Regions from separate parts of the Paenibacillus sp. LS-5 genome, predicted to be linked through region 2. Evidence: riboswitches for the same ligand, from Rfam matches in the RefSeq annotation. Region 2 holds a riboswitch; each other region holds the start of a gene.
What was found. A riboswitch is a leader RNA that binds a small molecule or an ion and turns the genes downstream of it on or off. The one in region 2 is predicted to bind cyclic di-GMP.
Positions count from the first base shown of each region.

Region 1: it holds a riboswitch for cyclic di-GMP, as region 2 does, so the genes downstream of both, AC0MA3_RS13445 (fibronectin type III domain-containing protein) here and AC0MA3_RS18510 (thiamine pyrophosphate-binding protein) in region 2, are expected to answer to the same signal.
Region 3: it holds a riboswitch for cyclic di-GMP, as region 2 does, so the genes downstream of both, AC0MA3_RS17265 (S-layer homology domain-containing protein) here and AC0MA3_RS18510 (thiamine pyrophosphate-binding protein) in region 2, are expected to answer to the same signal.

Region 1 is NZ_JBWAVA010000007.1:203,838-211,871, reverse strand. It holds gene AC0MA3_RS13470 (ABC transporter permease) at 1-440, shown strand, start outside; gene AC0MA3_RS13465 (carbohydrate ABC transporter permease) at 442-1,401, shown strand; gene AC0MA3_RS13460 (methionine ABC transporter ATP-binding protein) at 1,796-2,557, shown strand; gene AC0MA3_RS13455 (methionine ABC transporter permease) at 2,550-3,212, shown strand; gene AC0MA3_RS13450 (MetQ/NlpA family ABC transporter substrate-binding protein) at 3,275-4,120, shown strand; cyclic di-GMP riboswitch class I at 4,400-4,496, shown strand; gene AC0MA3_RS13445 (fibronectin type III domain-containing protein) at 4,538-8,034, shown strand, end outside.
Region 2 is NZ_JBWAVA010000013.1:84,129-92,162, forward strand. It holds gene glpK (glycerol kinase GlpK) at 1-1,354, shown strand, start outside; gene AC0MA3_RS18495 (3-oxoacyl-[acyl-carrier-protein] synthase III C-terminal domain-containing protein) at 1,473-2,465, opposite strand; gene AC0MA3_RS18500 (hypothetical protein) at 2,572-2,916, opposite strand; gene AC0MA3_RS18505 (carboxymuconolactone decarboxylase family protein) at 3,096-3,464, opposite strand; gene AC0MA3_RS18510 (thiamine pyrophosphate-binding protein) at 3,539-5,182, opposite strand; cyclic di-GMP riboswitch class I at 5,290-5,383, opposite strand; gene AC0MA3_RS18515 (methyl-accepting chemotaxis protein) at 5,880-7,130, opposite strand; gene serA (phosphoglycerate dehydrogenase) at 7,408-8,034, opposite strand, start outside.
Region 3 is NZ_JBWAVA010000011.1:193,139-201,172, reverse strand. It holds gene AC0MA3_RS17270 (DUF6531 domain-containing protein) at 1-335, opposite strand, end outside; gene AC0MA3_RS17265 (S-layer homology domain-containing protein) at 361-2,409, opposite strand; cyclic di-GMP riboswitch class I at 2,461-2,553, opposite strand; gene AC0MA3_RS17260 (DUF6953 family protein) at 2,787-3,023, opposite strand; gene AC0MA3_RS17255 (ABC transporter ATP-binding protein) at 3,175-4,218, opposite strand; gene AC0MA3_RS17250 (ABC transporter permease) at 4,260-5,060, opposite strand; gene AC0MA3_RS17245 (ABC transporter permease) at 5,057-5,980, opposite strand; gene AC0MA3_RS17240 (ABC transporter substrate-binding protein) at 6,068-7,180, opposite strand; gene AC0MA3_RS17235 (TolB family protein) at 7,365-8,034, opposite strand, start outside.

The DNA.
Region 1 (8,034 bases), on a different contig from region 2:
GTGAAGGCAAATATTTCTGGGGAATCGTCGGGGCTTCGCATGTGTGGAAGGAGGTCGGCTGGAATACAATTATTTATTTGGCCGCTATTGCCTCCATTGATCCCGCATTGTATGAAGCAGCTGAAATCGACGGTGCCAGCCGATACAAAAAAATGAGATTTGTGACTCTGCCGGGGATCAAAGCCACGATTGTTATCCTGCTGATCATGTCTATTGGACATGTACTCGAAGCAGGCTTTGAAGTACAGTATTTGCTCGGCAACGGGCTTGTAATGGATTGGTCGGAGACGATCGATATTTTCGTACTCAAATATGGGCTTGCCCAAGGCAACTATTCACTGGCCACTGCAGGCGGGATCTTCAAGACAGTCGTTAGTGTCACTTTGTTGCTGATGGCAAACTGGACAGCGAAACGGCTCGGGGAAGAGAGGTTGTTATAGCATGGCGAACCAGCAAATTAGCCGAGGCACTACGCCAGGCCTATCCGTGAAAAAAAGCTTGAGACCCAGCGGACTGGAACCGGTTCTCTTCCATAGTATTAATACGATCTTCATGATCTGTCTGGTGCTCGTTACTTTATATCCTTTTATTAATACGATTGCCGTCTCGTTCAATGCGGGAAATGATACTATACGCGGGGGCATCTATCTGTGGCCGAGAGTGTGGACCACGCAGAATTACAAGGCGATCTTTGCTTCCGGCACCATCTATGATGCGTTCTGGATCTCGGTGGCGCGGACTGTAATTTCGACAATCCTGAATATTTTTCTGACCACCATGCTTGCGTATACGCTCAGCCGAAAAGATTATGTGTTCCGCAAGCCGATCACTATTATCTTTGTGCTAACGATGTATTTCAGCGCTGGTCTGATTCCCAATTATTTTCTGATTAAAGACCTGAACCTGCTGGGCAGCTTCTGGGTCTATATTTTCCCTTCGATGATCAGTGCATTTAATATGATCGTCATCCGCACTTATATCGGCACGATCCCGGAAAGTCTGCTGGAATCGGCCAAAATTGACGGTGCAGGCGATTTCAAAATTTTCATGCGTGTGGTATTTCCCCTGTGCAAGCCGGTGCTGGCGACCATCGCACTGTTTGTAGCAGTAGGAGCCTGGAACTCATGGTTCGACGCCTTTATCTACACCTCTTCCAAGCAGAGTCTGAGTACGCTGCAGTATGAGCTGATGAAGCTGCTGTCGACCACGATGAACTCCAACAGCAACCCGAACGTTGCTGCAGGTGTAGGGATGGATAAGGATTCTGCCAAAGCGATGGTGACCCCACTGTCTATCCGGGCAGCAATTACCATTGTGGCTTCTGTGCCGATCCTGGTCGTATATCCGTTCATGCAGAAGTATTTTGTAGTGGGCTTGAACGTCGGCAGTGTAAAAGAATAAATTCGCCGCTAGCTGCAGGCAGCGGCGGATGATTATACCGGCTGGCCAGCTTGAATAGCTGAGCTATAAGCTGTATTGAGACATCGCTGACCTAGGTCAGCGGTGTTTTTTTGCATGCGTAGCTGTAGGACCTTGAGCACTAGATTGCCAGAGACGGCTTCACCTCATGTATGCAAAGAGACTGCTTAGTGAATCATTGGAGACAGGAGGACAGCCTCCTTAATGGGGCCATGCTTACATGACCTTGATATAGCATTTTCAGATAAATGATGACACAGCGAAGAAAATACCTTATTATTTAAAGAGATTTTTAATAAAACAGTTTTTAAATAATAGTAATACACTTATTGGGAACAAGGGCTTAAGTCCGGGCAGCCTGAAAGGAGGGCTTCATATTCTATCTCTGAGCGGAGTAAGCAAAAGCTTTGATCTAAAGGAAGGGCGCTACCTTGCAGTGGATAAGGTCTCGCTCGAAGTGCGGGCGGGGGCCATCCACGGCATTATCGGAGCCAGCGGGGCAGGGAAATCTACACTGCTACGGCTCATGAATCTGCTGGAGCGTCCGGATGAAGGTACTGTGTCAGTAGAAGGCAGACTGCTGACAGAAATGCCGGAGAAGCTGCTGCGTCAGGAACGGCAGAAGATCGGCATGATCTTCCAGCAGTATAATCTGGTGGGCAATGCCACCGTCAGACGGAACGTTGCCATTCCGCTGGCGCTGGCTGGAATGCCGCGGAGCGGGCGGATGGATCGGGTGCAGGAATGCCTGAAGTTCGTGGGGCTTGCGGACAAAGCAGACCAGTACCCTGCCCAGCTGAGCGGAGGACAACGGCAGCGGGTGGCCATCGCCCGCGCGCTAGCGAACAGCCCGAAGCTCCTGCTCTGCGACGAGCCGACCTCTGCACTGGACCCAGGGACAACAGCAGATATACTGGGCGTGCTCCAGCATATCAATGACGTGATGGGGGTCACGGTAATCATCGTTACCCATGAGCTCGATGTCGTCCGGAGAATCTGCACCGATGTATCCGTCATGGAAGGCGGACGCATCGTCGATACCTTCTCCCGGGAAGACGGCAAGTTCCTTGCACCGGAAGACCACACGGGAAGTTACCGTGAACGGATTACGGGCAAAGCGGGGGAAGCGCATGCTTGAGAATATGCTGAAATACCAGGATCAGATGTGGCAGTCCATCGGGGAAACGTTTGTGATGGTCGGGATTTCGGTAGGTGCGGCAGTGCTGCTGGGGCTTCCGCTGGGGACTGTTTTATACTTTTGCCGCAAGGGCCAGCTCTATGAGAACAAGACGCTGTCGCTCGTTCTGAACAGTATCGTCAATGTCATCCGTTCCTTTCCGTTCCTACTGCTGGTGGTGGCGCTGATTCCTTTCACCCGCTTATTAGTGGGTACGGCCATCGGTACTATGGCGGCAACCGTACCGCTGTCTATCGTCGCTATCGCCTATTATTCACGGCTGGTGGAGCAGTCTTTGCTGGAGGTTCCCAAGGGCACAATTGAGGCCGCATTGTCTATGGGGGCATCGAAGCCGGGTCTGATCTTCAGGTTCCTGTATATGGAAGCCCGTTCGGGGCTCGTGCTGGGACTGACGGCTTCGACGATCAGCTTCATTTCATTTTCAACAGTGATGGGAGTAGTCGGCGGAGGAGGGGTTGGCGATTTCGCCATCCGCTACGGGTACCAACGTTTTGAGACGGCGGTAATGGTCTATGCGATTCTGGTGATGATACTGCTGGTGCAGATCATCCAGTATGCAGGAAGTACACTGGCAAGGCTGCTGGATAAACGCTGAGAGACCGGGAAGTCGCTGAAGTAAGATAATAACAAATATAAACATGGGGGTTCATTGCACAAATGAAAAAAACATTGAAATATACGCTTATGCTGCTCGTACTGGTCATGATTGCCGCAGGCTGTGGAAACAACAAGGAGGCCGGAAATACACCGGCAGCAACCACACCGGCAACAGCTAACGCCGAGCCTGTGAAAATTAAAGTAGCCTCGCTCATCCCGCCGATGACTGATATTCTTGACATCGTGAAGCCGCTGCTGAAGGAAGACGGAGTGGATATGGAGATCGTCATCCTGTCCGACAATGTGCAGCCAAATGAGGCATTGGCGAATAAGGAAGTGGATGCGAACTTCTTCCAGCACGTACCCTACATGGAGCAGTTCAATGCGAGCAAAGGTTCCAAGCTAGTTCCGGTTCAACCGGTATATGATGCGATCTACGGTGGATACTCCAAGCGCTACAAGGCTATTGCCGACCTGCCGGAAGGCGCGACGCTGGTTATGGCGAATGACCCCTCCAACATTGGGCGTTCACTGCAAATGTTCGCTAAGGCCGGACTGATCAAGCTGAAGGAAGGCGTGGGCATTCAAGCCACCCAGGCCGACATCACCGAGAACACCAAAAAATTTAAGTTCGAGGAAGTTGACCTGCTGATGCTGGCCCGCATGCTGGATGATGCCGATCTGGTGGCCATGACCCCTGCTTATGCCAGTCCGCTTGGACTGACACCGAAGAAAGATGCGCTGATCACCGAAGGTGAAGATTCCGAGTTCACCATTACACTGGTGGCACGTGAGGACAACAAAGACTCCGACGCTATTCAAAAGCTGGCCAAACGCATCAGCGGCCCGGAAGTGAAGAAGTTCCTGGAGGACAAGTACGCAGATATCGCGTTGCCTGCTTTTTGAGGGTAGATCGTTGAGTCATATCAAATTAAAGAGAAAAAAAGACTACCTTTTTCTGAAAAGGTAGTCTTTTTTTTCTGGATTCATCTTTTTCATAAGGTGAGGGTGTTATGATTTCAACGCCTTTATTATATTAGATACAGATGAAGGAAATTAAGTTTTTGATAGGAGTTAGAAGAATAAATATTAATAAAAACATAAAAATATAATTGTAGGAAAAATTTATATGTTGTAAGATACGAATATTACGGACATACATACTTTTGGTAAACAAATGCAAGCAAAAGACAATAGCAAACCCGACCGAAAGGCGGGGACGCAAAGCCACGGGCCTAGGACCTTCGTCGTAAGACAGTGTTATGGCAGCCGGGTTGCCTAATTGGCTTGTTTTTTTGTGTCTAAAAACTGGGGGGATTTACGATGAAAAGCTTCAACTCTAAGGCACTGGTCTTTCTGTGCCTTGCACTTATCCTGCAACTGGTTATTCCATGGAGGGATATATCAGCTGCGGGCGTGAAGGTCACTGCATTACCGTCACTTAAAGTAGATTTCCTGTACCAGGGAGCCGAGGAAACCAAAGGCTATTTACCCGATTACGGCGAGTTATACGGAGTACGAAATGGATTTAGTTACGGCTGGTCAAAGGAGCAGTCTGTAACATCGGTTGTTTATAGTACATATGGGACGCCACTAGAAAATTCCTTTATACGTTTACAGCCTGATTCCATTTGGGAGATTGAACTACCTAATGGGACCTATGATCTTACTGTAGCAGTTGGAGATGAAGGAAGGGATAGTCTGAATGTTATGCACGTGGAGAACACTACCATTTTGGATAAAATATCCGTTCCTGCAAAAGGGTCTTTTCTGGCCAGTCATACTACTGAAGTTAAAGATGGAAAGCTGACATTAAGCGTGGGTGATTCTGCTGCAACTACCGCATTGCAATACATAGAAATCTCTCCTGGATTATCTACCAAGGCTGTACGCCAGATGGTACCACCCCAGATTGCTTTACCGGTTGAAGGAAATGAAATCGAAAGTGATCAGGTGATTCTGTCCGGTATTCAGCGGAATGAGCATAATATGGTCCCGGCAATTCACGTCCCTGGCATACAACCTGTGATTCAAAGCTATATGACTAGTCAACTAAATGAGATGCAGGCCAAGTGGGCCCCATATGAAAAAAATGCAATCAGTGTGACCAGTGATGCCGATGCACTGATTAATGCGATTAACAGCAGTACGGACCCTGAAGCTATAATTCGTACGGGACAGCTGAATCTGGATAAATCAGTAACATTTGGTTCTCCTACTCACCCCGTCTTTCTGGTAACAGACGGAATTAATACTAACTCAAGTATCACCATTACAGTATATGGGACACTTATCGTAAAAGGGAATTTCAATGCCAATACTGGAGCTCAAATAGTTATTCTTCCGTTAGATCATACCAATTTCTCTCCAGGAGCTAGCCTGAGAGTAACAGGTACCTTACATCTAAATAACGATTCAAACCTGAAAGTGGCGGATGAAATTGTAGTAGGCAGTCTGATTTTTAATAACGGTGACCTTGGAATTAATGCTCGCCGGTTAATTGTTGAGGACAGTCTGCACATTAATACAAAAATTGATATGAACATTGAAGAAGAGATGCTAGTCGGTGATCTAATATCCAACAACAGTACTGCCAATATCAGGATCGCTTCAGGTGACTTTTTCGTCAGCAAGGATGTCAGTGTGAATAATCATTTAAATATTGTTACCTCAGGCATATGGGCAATTGGGGGGGACATAACCTCTAACCAGAAACCTACCGTTAAATCTGGAGGCAGTGGTGGCCAGACTAAATTTAAATATGCTCCCTATGGGCTGAAATCAGAATACTTCGCCGGGAAAGAGTTTACCGGATCTAATAAGACGTTGCTAGATGCCAATATTAATCTTGAAGGTAAGCTGCCGGTCAATTTTCCTGCTTCGGGCGTCTCTGTTCGTTGGACTGGACAAGTATTAGCCTATACGTCCGAATTGTACGAATTTATAAGCCGTACCAATGGCGGAATTCGTCTATGGATTAACGATGAGCTCTTGATTGACGCATGGGGGCAGCAGGGAAATAGCTCTCAGCAGGGAGAAATTAGGCTGGAAAAGGGGCAGTTCTATAATATCCGCATGGAATTTGAGAGCGACAACAATCAGCCGCAAGCTACTCTCTCATGGATGACCAGCTCCGTTCCGGAAGAAGTAATTCCTCAGGGGCAATTAAGTCCATTTGCAGTACCTGAGCTTTCATTTTCCCCGTCTGCATCAGATATAAGTCTGAATTGGACACCTTCATTTAATGCAGAAGGTTATGAAGTGGAAGCGGATGGCAAGGTCGTCGTTTTAGGCAATCAAAATGACTATACTCATGCGCCTCTCGATTCCGGTACACTCCATACTTACCGTGTAAGAGCAAACGCTGGAACTATACACGGGGAATGGTCTGTCCTCCACGAGAAATGGTCTCTCCCAGGAGTACCTGACAATCTGCAGCTAACTTCAACGAGTAATCAAATCCGGCTGGAGTGGGATTCTGTAACCGGAGCTAAGTACTATCAGATTGAATCGAACGGGACGATCGTAAATAACGGGAATTCTACTGTGTATGTTGAAAAAGGCCTGAACCCGAATATGCAGAGAGCATACAAGGTAAGGGCGGTTAACTTAAGTGGTCCCGGTGGCTGGAGTGATGTGGTTGCCAGAACGACACTACCGGGAACGTCCGGCGGTCTTCAAGCCTTTGCGAAGGATACCTATATTGATGTCAGCTGGGATTCCGTATCAGGAGCCCAGTGGTACGATCTTGAAGTTGATGGAACATCAATTAAGACGTCCGGAACTGAATACAAGCATGCAAACCTCCAGCCTAATACAAGCCATACCTACCGGGTACGTTCCGGCAGTGCCTTAGGCAACAGTGAGTGGAGCGGCGTAATTACTGTAGTAACGCTGCCTTCCATACCTCATAACGTACAAGCCACTGCCGAACGTGACCGTATCGTTGTTAATTGGGAGCCAGTGGTAGGGGCAACCCGTTATGATATTGAAGTGGACGGTGCTATCAAGGATAACAATATGAACACAAGCTTTATGCATCAAGGGCTGTCCTCAAATACAGAACACACATACAAGGTGCGCGCAGTAAGCGGATCTGTGACCGGTGAGTGGAGCGAAAGGGTCGTGAGTACTACTCTTGCTGATTTCCCCGTGAACGTAAAAGCTGTAGCTGCAGCTTCACAGGTAGAGCTTTCTTGGGATCCTGTTACTGGAGCTGTTGGCTATGATGTGGAGGCGGATGGGCAGATTGTTCATCTTGGTCTTGATCTTTCCTATGTTCATGCAGGACTTGAGCCACATACTGAACACAAGTATCGGGTTAGAGCTAGAAGTAAGGCTGGAGTCAGTCTCTGGAGCGAGAAGGTTACAGCTGTGACCTTGCTTGGGATTCCTGAAAATTTTGTATTTACAATTAAGATGAATTCTATCACCCTTGCCTGGGATCCAGTGGTTGGTGCTACCAGCTATGAGGTAGCTGTCGATGGAGAAATTGTTGACGCCGGTGCTGCGACAAGTTATACCCATGAAGGATTGGCGCCTAACTCGATTCATGTCTATCGGGTCAGAGCTAAAAACGATCGCGTGACAGGGGCCTGGAGCAGAGTTTTGACTCAGACAGTTGGCCTTGGTATTCCTGTTATCAAAGAAGCTATTCCTTACAGTGACAAGATCTCAATCAGATGGAATGAGGTTGAGGGAGCGACAGGTTATGATGTGGAGATTAACGGAGTAGTAACAGACAATGGCTCAGAAACAACTTATGTACATCATAATTTACCTTCCGGGGAGTCGTGTACCTTCCGGGTACGTGCGAAAAA
Region 2 (8,034 bases):
AATCTGGGAAACACAGCTGGCGGCAGCCAAAGAGGCTATAAGAGGCAGCGGGAGGCCCGCTGATGAAATATCGGCTATTGGGATTACCAACCAGAGGGAGACCGCTCTGATCTGGGAGAAAGCCAGTGGGAAGCCTATTTATCCGGCTATCGTCTGGCAAGACCGCCGTACAGCCGAGCAGTGCGAGGAATTGAAGCGGCGCGGACTTACAGATGTGATTGCTTCCAAGACCGGTCTTGTAGTGGATGCGTACTTCTCAGCAACCAAGCTGGCCTGGATTCTGGATCATGTTCCTGGGGCGCGTGAGCGCGCGGAGAGAGGTGAACTGCTGGGAGGAACAATTGACTCCTGGCTGATCTGGAAGCTTACAGGAGGAGCTGTGCATGCAACAGATGTGACGAATGCCTCCCGCACCATGCTCTATAACCTGCATGAGCGGACATGGGATGAACAATTGATTGCGGAGCTTAGGATACCGCGTTCGATACTGCCTGAAGTCAGAATGTCTGGGGGGGAATTCGGAGCAGCCAGCAGTAAATGGTTTGGAGCTCAGATTCCGATTCGTTCTGTGCTTGGGGATCAGCAGGCTGCTTTATTCGGACATACCTGTCTTGAAGCAGGCAGTGCCAAGAATACTTATGGTACCGGCTGTTTTATCCTCATGAATACCGGGACCGAGGCTGTAGTCTCCAGCCATGGACTGCTGACAACAGTGGCCTGGGGCATGGGAGATGAATTGTATTATGCACTAGAAGGTAGTGTGTTCGTAGCCGGAGCGGCGGTACAATGGCTGCATGAAGGGCTGGGACTGATTGAAGCTCCTGCTGACTCAGAGGGAAAAGCCGGTGAAGTAGAGGATAGTGAAGGCGTTGTAGTAGTTCCTGCCTTTACAGGACTTGGAGCACCTTACTGGGACATGTATGCCCGCGGGGCGGTCTTCGGTCTGACGCGGGGCACTACGGCAGGCCATCTGGTCCGGGCCACCCTGGAGTCTCTTGCATTTCAGACAAGAGATGTAATCGGTGCTATGGAAAAGGATGCAGGTATGCCGCTCACAGGACTTATGGTTGATGGCGGCGCAGTGCGCAATGATCTGCTCATGCAATTTCAAGCGGACATTCTCGGTAGTGAGGTTACACGTACCATGTATGCAGAGACTACAGCACTTGGAGCAGCACTGCTGGCCGGTCTGACTTCAGGAATTTGGAGCAGGGAACAGCTTGAGAGCTTCAATAAGGCTGAGAAAGTATTCTCCCCTTCCATGGAGTCAGCAGAACGGGAACTCCGCTACCATGCCTGGCAGGATGCTGTATCGCGAACGATGGGCTGGGAGAAGCACGAAGGGCACCGTTAATGCAGATAGGAAAGCTCACTGAGCTGAGGTACTGAATTTATATGTGAACTTATAGCAAATGGCCCGCAAGCAGAGAATCTGCTTACGGGCCATTTTTGGTATCCACACGAATGAGGGCTTAGTATTCCATTACAAAAGCTACGTTCTGCCAGCCTGCGCCAACGGTCCAGAAGAGGATTTTGTCACCGCGTTCAATCATTCCAGTAGTCACTGCTTTGTGCAGGGCTACAAAAGGACTGCTTGTCGAAGTATAGCCGAATTCATCGCCGATGTAGACCGCTACATCGTTGTCGATGCCTGTTTTGTCGGATACGGCGCGAATATTAGGGAGGGACAGCTGTGAGAAGCAGGCAGCTTTGATGGACTCGGGAGCAATCTCATTATTGCTTAGCAATGTATTGATTGATTCAGAGGCAGCATCCACACAAATGGAGTCGTCGAAAGGTATGAACTTCACATTGAACTCTCCGGCACCTACACCACCACGTCCGAGGTTAGCTAAACCTTCTGCAGGAAACATCGAGTTGCCATAGACACAAGTGTCAGTCTGGTAAATAGAATCAATGAAGCCTACGGAGTTCTCATCCCGCTCCAGAATAACGGCAGCAGCAGCATCACCAAAGTTGGCATAGTAGACAGGATCGTTTTTATCCGCATGCGGAGCAACGTGGTCTGAACCGATTACCAGTGCACGTCGGATTCTTGGGTTGGCCATCATTTGACGGCTTACCTGTTCTACCGAGGCGGTCATACCCGCACAGTTGGCATTGCTATCGATGCAGATCGCGTGGGATGCGCCACCGATTAAACGGTGAATCATGAGTGAGTTCGTCGGGAAGATGTATTCAGGAGTCTGACTGGCATATGCAATCAGGTCGATGTCAGCCCCGGTAAGCCCGGTCTTGTCCAGAACGTTGCTTGCTGCTTCGAAAGCCATGGTCAGAGAATTCTCTTCATTGCTGTCGATGCTATAGCGGTTTTCACGGCCAAGTGCTGTCAGGAGTCCACGGATATCAATACCTTTTTCGTCAAAATGCTGTATGAAAAAGTCGTTGCCAATCTTTTTGCTTGGATGATAGATATCAATATCCTTAATTCGTATCCCGGCCATGGTAATCCTCCTAAAAGTTTATGAGCGCTTCTTCCCGTCTCCAACTTCGTACTAGACTTGCTTGTCAGCCCTCGTTCGAGTTGCTGGCGATGAACAATATTTATGATTAAACAGTTGAAGTGATCTCCAAGTTTTCAAGTCCAGCCTTGCGGCCCAGACGCGCGAGCTGCATTTTTAGAATGGGGTTGTTTTCAAGAGTCATGTTTACTTTTTCAAAACCATCCGATTTGAACATAATGAAGCAGCCTTCAAGCAAAGGCACAACATCAGGAGAAGTAACATTCAGCTTTCTGCAGTCAATTTGCAGCGCGTATTCTGAAGGCGTAATAGGGTTAATGGTCTGCTGGTAAGCTTGAATCGATTTGAGACCATCCTCATTGGAGAAGGTTCCTTCTAATTCAATATTAATGACTTTGTTTACAGAATCGGTTTTCAAAATAAATTTACCCATTTGCTCATCTCTCCCAAAAAATAAATGTGTATAACAGAATAAATCCCGAAACCTATAATCCCACGCCTTATTTCGACATGAATACTTAATTTTGGGACATTTTCCCTCTAATAGAATCATATTTTTAACATATTTGCAAGAAAAAAGTCGAACTTTGTATAAAATTGTTTACAAAGCAATTATTGGATTTCTTCAAGGGTTGCAAGCAGCACATTAAAAGCTGAAATGACTCTTGGAGCACCGATTACCGGCACCAAATGCAGTAAGATGCCTTTGATCTGATCCACAGTCATTCCGACGCTGAGCGCCATCACATAATGGACTCCAAGCTGCTCGAATTGGCCCATAGTAATCAAAGACGATATGACGGCGATTTCCTTCCAGTCAGAACCAATCGTTGTGCGTTGAAAAATGTCGCCGTAGGCGTTGCCCATGATGTACTCGGCCAGTTCGGGAAAATGCTCCTTAATAGGCGCAAGCGCCTTGGCACCATAGTCCCCGGATAGGTTGGAAAAATGTTTAAGTCCACTGTTAATGTTGTTTTCCACGGACAAGCCTCCTGCATTCTGATGAGCGTCAAGGATCTATCATGAGAGAAATGATTCTTGACGTCGCTGTAATTTTAATTGAGATTCAACACACGATGAGCTGTTGGAGGCACTTCATCACGGTCGGTCAGCAATTCAATGACCGCTACACGGTTCGATGCGACTGCGGCTTGGATTGCATCGTTGAATTGTTCTGCAGTCTCGCATTTGTAGCCTGTGGCTCCAAGGGATTCAGCGAATTTCACGGCATCCATAGGTACTTCGAAGATCGTACCATCGATTCTGCCTGTTGTCTTTTGCATACCTTTAAGCGCCATATCCAGCTGCATGTTGTTCACCACGATGAAGATTACCGGAATATTCTTGCACACTGCGGTGTTGATTTCCGTACCGAGCATCATGAAGCAGCCATCCCCGGTAATGCATACGATCGTTTCTTCAGGGGCTGCCACCTTAGCACCAATCGCCATGCCAATAGAGTTGCCCATGCAGGCAAAATAAGCATCAAAGACAAAGCTGCCTGGTTTTTTCACGTTGTACCATTTCACGGCGTTAAAGCCATGGCTGCCGTCATCCACAAACACAGTGTTGTTGTAAGGTATCAAATCGCTTAAGGTGCTCATAACTGAGGCGAGAGACAGCTTGGAGAGAACAGGCAGCTCTTCCACATAATGAACATCGGCTTCTGTTACGTGTTTTTTTATAGCAGCAGTATCTAAAATTTGAAGATAATAAGCTAAATTGTCGCGCAAATCTCCGCCGATTGAGAGGGTCTCTGAAGTTAGGATTTTCCCTACAAAGGTAGGATCTACATCAAATTGGATCAGTGTTTTCGGGTGGTTTTCAGCCTTTAGATTGCATATGGTCATATCACTCAGTCGTGAACCAAGCACAATGTACAGATCACTGCGGTTCAATAGATCATCACCATGCTTGCATCCGCCAACACCAATCGGTCCATGATACAACGGGTGGTCCCAAGGAACTGCACCTTTGCCACCTGGTGAAGTAACGACAGGGATGTTAAAGGTTTCTGCCAGCTGAATGAGCTCTTGGTGTGCAAGAGAACGGTTAACCCCTTTGCCTGCAATAATCAGCGGATGACTGGAAGCATTGATTGCTGAAATTACACGTTCAAAATTAGCGGTATTAACAAGATGTTCGCGCTCAGGGATCACTATCCGGCATTCTTCCAACATTTCTGTTTGAACATCAAACGGGATGCACAAATGGACCGGTCCACGCTGTCCGCCCAAGGCAATGGAAACGGCATGATTAAAAAGGGTGCCGAAATGATCGCCGCGTTCCACTAGCTTACTGAAGAGTGTAGCGGGTTTGAACATGTCCGCCAGATCGGCCAGATAGGAAGAAGAATCCTGGCACTGGGGGATTCCCAGTTCCTTGATAGATTGATGTCCTGTAATGAACAGCACTGGCAGATTATTCGCCTTAGCATGTGCTGCTGCAGTAAGAAGATTAGTTCCTCCTGGACCGGAGGTCCCAAAAGCCACACCTAGTCTGCCAGTTTTAAGAGCATAGCCTGCTGCTTCGAACCCGGAGCTCGCTTCATGTCTACCGGGAATAAATTCAATCCCATAGTCAACCATTTTCAGAACTACAGGACAAATAGACTTGCCGATTATGCCAAAAGAATGTGTTACACCAAGGTTTTTTAGTGCCTCAGCCATATAATCTGCGACTGTTTTCAGAGAATCCACCCACCCAATGTTTTATATTTAGTAAAATAGAAAACCTGTACTCAAGAGAGTACAGGCCGGCTGCATTGAATAACCATTAAGAACGAGGTTTCCCTAACGTTCGGTTGTTCAGCAACCTGGCTGTCATGGTCCCATAAAAATGAGACTGTAGATCCATGGCTTTGCGTCATTCCCTTTCGGAGAATTTTGCCGATATGTGGTAATAAAAAATGTATAATTTTACTTTACAATATATTTCTGACTCCTCTTTTGTCAATATATTTGTCCCGAAAAACTCAGTTTTTGACGAAATTTACAATCCATGTGAATTGTAAAATGTAGTGCAAGAGAGAGTAGGTAATCGGAAACTATCCTAAAATAAAATTTAAGAAAATCTTAAAAATACAAATTGTGATAGAAAATCAGAATTAAATGAGTGTAGGTTTATAGAACTAATTAATTATCGGGATAAGGCTTTATGGACTGAAATGATTAGGCGGAGTCTCATTGTTAATAGTTTAATAAGACTTAAGAACGAGATGTCGTTTGGATCCAACTCTTTACAGATTTGTAGCTTTCACTAAAACCTGTGTAAGGAAGTGCAAAACCATTACCGGTTCGAACTGCTGTCAAAAAACTGATTTTTATGAAATCAACATCGAGCATTTTGTGAACAAAAAAATACCGCTTCATTAGAAGCGGCACAAGTGGAAAGGAATTAGAATTTGAAAATATGGATCGTTTTCTGGAGTTGGAATACAGCTTGGGTCATTTTTTCGGTTTCTTCGGCAACGGATTGCAGCGCATTAATTTGTTCGTTCATTGCTGCCGACACCTCCTGGGTTCCTGCCGCAGTTTCTTCAGTAATCGCAGAAATATTTTCGATTGCTCCGGAAATTTTCAGGGCACTTTCCAGCATCAGGTCGCTCTCGGAGGAAAAAGAAGCAATTTGTTCGGTTATGTACTGGACGCTTTGGACAATCTGGGCAAAAATATTAGCCGTTTCAAGGATCATTTCATTTTGCACTTGTACGACTTCCTCATTGATAGCAATATTCTCGATCGCTTGTTTGATATCGCTCTCAATGCTGCGTACCAGACTGAATACTTCTTTGGTAGAGGCTGTGGATTCTTCGGCAAGCTTTCGTACTTCTTGGGCCACCACAGCGAAGCCTCGGCCATGTTCACCGGCGCGTGCAGCTTCGATCGATGCATTGAGTGAAAGCAGGTTGGTCTGCTCGGCGATTTCTGTAATGGTTTTGGTGATCATCGTGATCCCCTGGGCATTATGTGATAAGGCTTCGATCGTGTCGGCGACTTTCTGGGTAGCTTGTATATTTTTACGCATGCCTTCTGCTTGAGTATCAACAGATAGGCGGCCTTTCTCCACTAATTCCAGCGTATGTACGGAACGTCTATTCATTTCTTTAGTAGAGCTAGTATAATTCGAAACCTTGGTTTCGATGTCCTTGATAGATTCAGTCATTTCGGCAATGTCTACGGAGATTTCATTGGCGCCAAGAGCCAGCTCGTTGGAAGAGGAGGAGACCTGGGCCATTACAATCTTCAGATTTTGATTCTTGTCTTCAATCCCGCGGCTGGCATCCATAACCTGACGGGTAATCTGTGAGGCTTCGGTAAGGATTTTTTTTAGCTTGTCGATCATTATATTAAAGGAACGGCTGACCTCACCCATGGAACCGTTCTCATCTGCCCGGGTTGTAAAATCCCCTTTGGCAATCGTATGAGTTACGTTGGAAATGTCGTCAAAAGAGGATGTAAGCGTTCTCTCAATAAAGCGTGCGAGAGGGAGAGTCAGTCCAGCCAAGACCACTACCATGATAATGCCGATAAGCATCTTGCCCATTGCTATAAACATGATTAATACAGGGACAGCGAATAAAGCGGCAACCAGGTAACAACCGGCAATAATTCTCTGTTTTAACGGAAGCTTGTTCATCCATTCCATCATAAAAAGTTCCCCCTAAAATAATGTTGGTTATTGTAATATTATAGGCGTTTTCATGGGGGAGGTCTATTGTAAGAACTGACATAAAAATGCTCTTATAGGTCTTTCGGGCATTAATATTGAAAGCGTTGCTTCATATAATGTAATCATTCTTACAAATAGACAAGTTTGTTATCACTAGTTCATCCGGCTCACAGGCAACGACCGAAATAGAAAAACGCTCCTTGGAACAGCAGGCGTATGCAAGCGTTCCAAAGAGCGTCTATTCAGAGACTTTTTACAGTAAAATGATTTCTTCCGCAGTATTGATCTCTGGCAGTCCTGCCAGCTTCACCAGAACGGCCTGAGGAACCGCCTTATCGACGGTAAGCAGCATGATCGCTGCACCACCAACGATTTTACGTCCTACCTGCATGGAGGCGATATTGACGTCATTTTCCCCAAGCAATGTACCGACAGCACCGATGATACCCGGTTTATCGTTATGTGAAATCACAATCTGATGGCCTTCTGGAGCGATATCGACCGGGAACTTGTTAACCTGTACGATTCGTTCCCCATAACCCTGTAACAGTGTTCCTGCCACCAGACGCTCTTCATCAGGATCGGCTTTCAGTGTAACGGTGATGAGGTTGGTGAAACCCTTCGTCTTGGATGCCTGTGTTGCAACAACATTCACGTCATGGGTTTTGGCCAGATGCATCGAATTAACGATGTTCACATCCGTTCCAAAGTGACGGGAAAGTACCCCTTTGACTATATAGCGGGTTAGGGGCTGTGTATCTACATCGGAGAGATCACCGGCATACTCCACTTGGATTTCGCGGATCGCGCCATCGGTAAGCTGGGTGGCGAAGCTGCCCAGCTTTTCACCAAGTGTGAAGTAAGGCTGAAGTTTGTTCAT
Region 3 (8,034 bases), on a different contig from region 2:
TTCGTGTCATATACACCGCTCGTAATCAGATCCCCGAGGATCGGGGCTGAGCCGTCTTTTTGCGGAGTACACAGGTTAATCTTCGTCTCATGTTTGTCTTGACCGTTATCCGCAGCATTAAAGCTGAAGGAGATGACCGCTTTATTCCCAGATTCCGGGTTAAGCTCACTCGGTTCAATCCGCATATTCGTTGCGGCAAAGACTGAGGATGTGAGGTTGGTAAGTCCCGGAAGAACCGGGAGATATGAGAGGACCAGCAGCAGCGCAAGCATGAGGTTCACTCGCGCCTTCAAGCTGCCGCTGCGCCACTTCCTTGTTATCGTTCGAAATATCATAGACTGATCTCCTATCCGTTATAAGTTATAGTAATTTCAGCTCGGCCAGCAGCTTGTACATAATAACTGCCGCTTCGGCTCGCGTAGATGAATCCTTAGGCTTCAAAAGCTGTCCGCTGCCCTGCACCAGCTTCTTCCCGACCGCAGCCGCTACGGATTCCCGTGCCCATGCGCTAATATTGCCATTGTCCTTGAATCCGGCGAGTCCAGCCTCACGCTTATCCAAATCCGCAGTAGCGGCCAGGCTTCCCGTAGTGCTGTCAATCGCCCGCATCAGCATCACCATCATCTGTTCACGGGTCAGCGGATCATTGCCCTGAAAAAGTCTGGCTTCTCCGGTTACGATTCCGGCCTTTGCTGCCGCCTCCACATACGCATAGGACCAGTTCGCAGCTGAAACATCACGGAAGGTCGCTGTATCCGGCTTCACCGGCTGTAATTGAAGCGCTGCTGCCAGCAGTTTGGTGAATTCAGCCCGGGTCAGGATGCCTTTTGGCGCATACACGGCTCCATTCATTCCATTCACAATTCCTCTGGCCGCCAGGACCTCTACGGCTTGCTGTGCCCAGTGGCCTGACAGATCCGTGAACCCAATGTCGCGCAGCATAACCGCATACAGTCCGGAGGCTGTAATCTTGGCCTGCACATAGCCTTCCTCTGCCGCAGTTACACCGCCAATATAGCTCCAGCTTCCCTTTGCCGGATCATAGCTGTAGATTCCAAGCTTCTCCTGCGCTGTCGTCCAAGGCTCTTCGTGCGGATATCTTACCGCCAGCTTTGCCGGGATGTGGAATGGGCTACTGGCTTGCACTTCCCAGACGGAACCTGCTTTTTGCAGTTTTTTGCCGTTTGCGTCGAGCAGTACCTTCGTATCCAGCTCTGCTTGAGCCAAGCTTACCGTGGTAGGATCCGGGAACGTTCCTGCTGAAATCTCCAGCCGCGCCCAGCCTTCCAATACAGACAAGGTACCTCCAGCACTGCCGATCACTTGACTGTCCTTGGCTCCGGTGACTACCGGGGTCTTCACTTCCGTAGCCGAACCCGTACCGGTGTTTGGAGTTGTTCCCGGACCGGTCGTGGTTGACCCTTGTAAATCAACCGATCCTATATAGTTATCACTCCTGCTGTACAGCAGCTTATCGCCGCTTATGCCGATCAGCTTAGCCCCTGTCTCTATCGCCGGCAGCCGTTCTACCGCATAGGTTGAGAGGTTTACTTGATGAAGTGTAGCCGTACCGTTCATGTCTTCCTGAAAAACAGCCCGCTTCTCACCTATGGACATAAAGGCATAATCTGTTCCTCCGGATTTCATCTCTGTGAGATCCACAGGCTGAGCCGTCAGATCGTTGATATTCAGCAGCACAACCTTGTTCCCGGAGGTGCTGTTCTTTTGCTTGAAGAGCACATAATTTCCGTTAAAAACAAACCAGTCCACGTAATTCGCTCCGCCCAGACTAACCAGCGCGCGTGTAACTCCACTGCTTAAATCCAGCAGACTAAGGCCCCCGTCACGGGCATTCTTATACACCACATTCCCATCAGCCAGTACCGGAAAGCGTCCCTCACCTAAGTCGGCTTCAAGGCCCGTAGCCAGATCATGATAGATCATGCTGCCGTAATTGTTGCGCTCATACCAGACCACGCCGACACCATCCGTAGTCGGATTCCCATAGGGGCCGGACTGCTTGTTAAGCTTGATACGGGTGCCTGTTGCAAGATCCGCAGTGTAGATATCCCAGTTGAGCGAGGATTCCGGCTCCGTTCCCTTGTCCGCCCACACGGCTGTGTTGCCGCCCACAGAAGGCGCATCCTTGGCAGATGAACCGGTCGTAAGCACTTTACTTGTTCCGCTGGCTTGACTTAGCACGTGCACCTGTTTGACCCCGTTCGCATCTGCTTCCAGCCACACAATCCGGTCACCGGATACACTGTAGTCCGTTCTGCCCGGGTCTGTCCCGGCTGCCGAAGCCAGCTTCGTGCCAAGCCCCCCGCTTAACAGGCCGCCAAGCATGCATACCACCGCCACTGCGGCCACCATGTACCGCGACAACTTCATTTCCCTTGCAAACCTCATTCACTTCTCTCCCCCAGCGCTATTTATAGGCACGCCAAAAAACCAAGTGCCTTGAGCGGCCCGGCTGCCCTAACATCCTTCCCGGATGAAGTAGGCCCGTGGCTTTGCGTCTCCGACTTTCGTACGGGTTTGCCTTTGTTCCAAACTCGGTTTTCTGTCCCTTTATCCTTATGTATTTGTGACTTTAGATGTATAGGACTCTATAATTATCGGAATTTATTCCTGTAAAATTAAGATATTCTATTCCTTCCTTATTTAGGGATACGGATATAGAAAAAAACCACATGGGGAGTAGTGCCCGCATGTGGTTCATGTCAGCTCCTATACTTGTTGAAGGGCCATACTGCTTCAGGTGAGGATGGCTATAGGGACCTTTATCAGGTCCAGGCCCACAGGAATCCGTCGCGGTCCCAGGCAATTCTTCCGGCATGCAGCTTGCGGAAGGCCTTCTTCACATCCTTGGACAACGAGGCATTCCCGTTCTCATTCACATACACAAACTGCTCGCCAAAATTGGCCTTCACATATTCTATCGCGGCGGTCTGGTGCAGGGTTCCCGTAAAACGGATCTCCTTGACCATCCACTCCGCTACATCTTGTGCGGTTGCTTCCATTAAGGTACTGCTCCTTCCTGTACATCCCTCTGTAACGCCTACTCATTGTACCATGAATAGGGCCCGCCGCGCGGCACGGGACTTGACGGGTAATGGACGAGGCAGCGGGCGGGCGATGGGCGGGGCGGGCGGGGCGACCATTACCTACCTCTCACGCCCCCTCCTGCTCCAGATGCAGCAGTTGGGAAGGATCCAGCAGAAGAGTTACAGAATCCCCTTCCTGTACCCGCAGCCAGCGGCCGTCATTGAGCAGGTCTACGGTCAGGCTAATACCCTCGGCCACGACAGTGGCGCGGATAATATTGCCCAGAACCGACACCGATATAACATGTCCGCGGACATCGGACATGCCGTCCGCATCATCCTGAATTGCTTCACCCTCCGGCAGCAGAATGACAGCCTCGGGACGGATCGCAAAACGGTCGGAACGGCTGTCAATTCTGCGGAACAGCGCGAGTGCCTCCGCCCGGCTGAGTACGTTATAGCTGCCCATGAACCGGGCAGCGAATTCTGTGCGGGGCGCCTTGTACAGCTGCTCCGGGGAGCCTTCCTGCACCACGCGACCCTGGTTCATGATGCAGATCCGGTCCGAGAGGATCAGCGCTTCCTCCTGGTCGTGGGTGACGAACAGCGTCGTCATCCCGAGCCGCCGCTGAATATCGCGGATTTCCGCCCGCAGATTCTTGCGGATTTTGGCGTCTAGCGCGCTGAGCGGTTCGTCCAGCAGCAGCAGCCTCGGCTGGACGGCCAGCGAGCGGGCCAGCGCCACCCGCTGCTGCTGTCCGCCGGACAGCGCCTGCGGATAGACATCCCGCTTGTCTTCGAGATCGACCAGCGCCAGCAGCTCTTCGCACCGGCTGCGCCGCGCCGCCGGAGCAACGCCGCGCATGCGCATCCCATATTCCACATTCTGACTGACGGTCAGATTGGGGAACAGCGCATAGGATTGGAACACCATGCCCACATCCCTGCTGCGCGGCGGCAGCTTCGTCAGCTCCTTGTCCGAGAGCCGGATGCTGCCGCTATCCAGCTCGGTCAGCCCGGCGATGCAGCGCAGGAGCGTGCTTTTGCCGCATCCGGAAGGACCCAGCAGCGTGACCAGCTCCCCCTCTGCAATGTTAAGATCCACGCCGGCTAATACTGGCGAATCGCCGAAGCTTTTGCGGACCCCCTGCAGCTTCAAAAAATCGTTCATTCCCCGATCCCTCCTTATTGTGGGCCTTCAGCCGCTAGGTCTTATTTCGCCTGGCTTTTGATCTTCATTCCAAGCTTCATCAGCACGGCCGACAGCAGCAGAATAAACACAAAATAGGAAATGGCTATCGCGCTGGCCAGATGTCCGCTTTCACCCACACGCTGGTACAAATAGACCTGAATCGTCTGGATATGGCCGCCCACCAGCATATTTGTCAACACGAACTCCCCGAACAGCACGGAGAAGGACAGCAGCGCGGAGACCATGACTCCAGGCCAGATATTCGGCAGAATCACATTCACAAAAGCCTTACGTCTCGGGGCCCCAAGCAGTTCGGCGGCATTCAGCAGCTCTACGGCAGATACGCTCAGCAGACTGTTGCGGATGCCCTGATACATATACGGCAGGATGACCACGAAATAAGCCCCAACCAGCAAATAAGCGGTACCCGAAATGTCGAACGGGCCGGAGGAATAGGTGCGGATCAGACCTACAGCCGCCACGACTCCCGGCACGGCGTAAGGCAGTACAACAATCCCCTTCATGAAGCTTTCCCAGCGCGGAAAATAAACCGTAATGACAAAAACAGCCGGCAGCATCACGGCAAGGCTGAGCAGAACGCTGATGATGCACAAATACAGCGAGGTCCACAGCGCCTTCAGAAAACGGATATCCTGAAACATGTCACCGAACCAGTTCATTGTCCAGCTCCGGGGCAGCAGTGTATTCTGCCAATCCTGGGCAAAAGCGTACAATCCCGTTGCCAGCAGCGGCAATAGCAAGTAGGCCATGAGCAGGAACATGAAGGTGCGCGGGGCAAAGCCCGCCTTACGGGTATTCATGATCCCGCCTCCTCACGGACTGCAGATAGGCGCCGTCTGGATAATCCGCTGCTGCGCTCCCGCCGCGCGGCGCTTTTGCCGCTGAATCCTTCCATCCGCCGCACCATCCGCTGATTGAGGAACACAGCCAGCAGCGTGCTTAGTGCCAGCAGAACCGCGAGTGTGCTGCCCATCTCCGGCTGGGTCACCACATCGCCGGCGACCAAAGAGCCGATGCGGACAGCGAGCAGATTGTAGTTCCCGCCAACCAGCGCATAGGCCGTGGCATACGCCCCCATTGCATTGGCGAAGAGAATGCCAAGTGTGCCGAAGATCGCTGGAGACAATACCGGCAGACCGACCGTTTTCCAAAATTGCCAGGGTCCTGCCCCGAGCAGGGCTGCTGCCTCTTTCCACTGCTCCCGGATGCCATAGAACGCCGGATATAGCAGCAATAAGGCCAGCGGAATCTGGAAATAGACGTACACCAGAATCAGACCAGACCAGCTGTACAGGTTAAATCCGTCAAATACGCTCCAGCCCCACTGCTTGAACAGCAGCGTGAACACACCGTTATTGCCCAGCAGAATAATGTAGGCAAAAGCCAGCGGAACCCCGGCAAAGTTCGAGGTCATGTTGGACAGCATCAGCAGCCGGTCCCGTACCGCAGGCGCAAAGCGGGTAATACAGTATGCACATAGAAGCCCTGCCCCCACCCCGATCAGGCTGGAGAGGACGGAGATCAGCAGGCTGTTCTTGATTGCCTGCATATAGTAGGCGCTGCTCAGCGCATGCCGGTAGTTACCCAGTGTGAAGCCTGCTCCGTCCGCGCTGTGGAAGCTGCCCGACAGCATGGAGAAGACGGGCACCACCTGAAATGCCAGCACCATCAGCACAAACGGAGCCAGGGCCAGTATCAGGCCGCGTTGTCTCTGTCTCATCCTGCACGCTCCTCTCGTTAAGAATAAGCAAACGGGCGCCTTAGGCATACAAGCTCAGGCGCCCCCGGTTTTTTTATGATGAAGCGGTTAGTTCAAATGCACAAGCACGCGTTCCTGCCACAGCTGCGGCAGGCTCTTCGCAGTTTCTTCCCACACTTTGTAGTCGCCAACCGGCTTCACATTCGTATATTCCTCTTGAGGCAGCAGCTTCGCAGCAACATCCTCCGGCAGCTTCACGCTGTCGCGGATCGGACGGGCATAGCCTTTGGCCAGATTGATCTGCCCTTCGTCGCTGAGAATATATTCACGCGTCAGCTTGGCTGCATTGGGATGCGGAGCCCATTTGTTGATGACCGTCGCATAACCGCTTACCACACTGCCTTCCTTCGGAATCGCAACGTTGAAGCCGTTCTTGTCGATCTGATCCTTATAGTTCAGCGCATTGAAATCCCACAGCAGCGTCACTTCCACTTCACCCTTCTCGATGTTGGCAAGTGAAGCTTCAGCATTGGAGAGCCGCCCTTTTTTGGCCAAGTCCTCGAAGAAGGCAATGCCCGGTTCAATGTTCGACTCATCTCCGCCAAAAGCAATCGCTGCAGCAAGCACAGCCATTTGTGCCTGGGCTGCTTTGGTCACATCACCTACAATGATTTTATAGTTGCCGTTCTTCAGGTCCTCCCAGCTTTGGGGCGGATCCGCTACCAGCTTCGTATTGGTCAGAAAAGCGATACTACCTTGATAACCCACAACCCAGTTGCCGTCCTTATCCTTGGCCCAATCCGGGATTTCGTCCCAGTGGGAAGTTTTATAAGGCTGGGTTACCCCTTTATCTGCTGCAACCGGACCGAAGGCGATGCCCACGTCGCCAATATCGGCTGTCGGTTTATCCTTTTCAGCTTCGAACTTGGCGATCTCCTCCGCACTCGACATATCTGTATCGGTATGTGTAATTTCATACTTGGCCGTAATATCATTCCAGGTATCCTTCCAGTTGGCCCACGAATCCGGCATGCCTACACTGACTACAGCGCCTTCCTTGGTAGCTTCAGCTTCGATTTCACTTAAGCTAAGCTCTTTGGCTCCGGCATTGCCGTTTCCTTCATCTGCTTTGGCTTCCGAGTTGGCACAAGCGGCAAGTAACAGGACGAGCAAGGACAACAGCAGACCCATGGATAAAAGTGCTTCGAATCTTTTCTTCATGATTTCCCTATCACTCCTATTTCTGATTTGCGGGCTCCCTCTCTGATCCAAGCTTATTCGTTGCCCAACTGAAGTATAGGTGGGCACTATTCGCCAGACATTAAGCTGAATAACAGCATTTGTAAAAACAACAGAAGTGCAATGCAAAAAGAGCCGTGCGCTAACACGACTCTCCATAGAAGATTTAAGACAGTCTTACAACATACGTAATGAACTGGTACGCATTATCCCTCAGGACCGCCACGGATGCCAGCAGTTTCTTGCCCGAAGAACTCCAGCGCAGCTGGTCAGCCACCTCAATGTCATTCAGCACAGGCGTCTGCTCTCCAGTCTCCACCTCGGTGATGAACAGACCATCCTGGTCATCCGCCGCACTTGCGGCAGTGGTTGCATAAGCCAGCTTGCTGCCGTCCGGCGACCAGCTGGTTCCGAAGATCTGCTGGGCTGCGGCAAGCCGGGTCTGCTCGCTGCCTTCACTGTCGCAGAGCAGCAGCACCATCTCTCCAGGCTTTGTCCGCTCGACAATAGCCAGTCTGCTCCCGTCCGGTGACGGGACGGCCCACATTACATTCTTTTTCAGCACCTTAGTTTGCCTGGTTTCTGTATCATAGGCACACAGCTGGCTGTCTTCACCTGTGACGTAGAGAATACGGCTGCCCGTCTGAATCACCTCATGGACAAAAGGTATCCCCGTCTTCAGCACTATCTCCTGCTTGCCGTCCACGCCTGCTTTAATAATATTGCCCTCCATATCCGGGTAAAGCACATGCTCGTTGTCGGCCCAAGCCCCTTCCTCACTCCGAAACTCCGCATCGCCCGCCTTTACCGAAATACCCGTAGCCAGATTCATAATG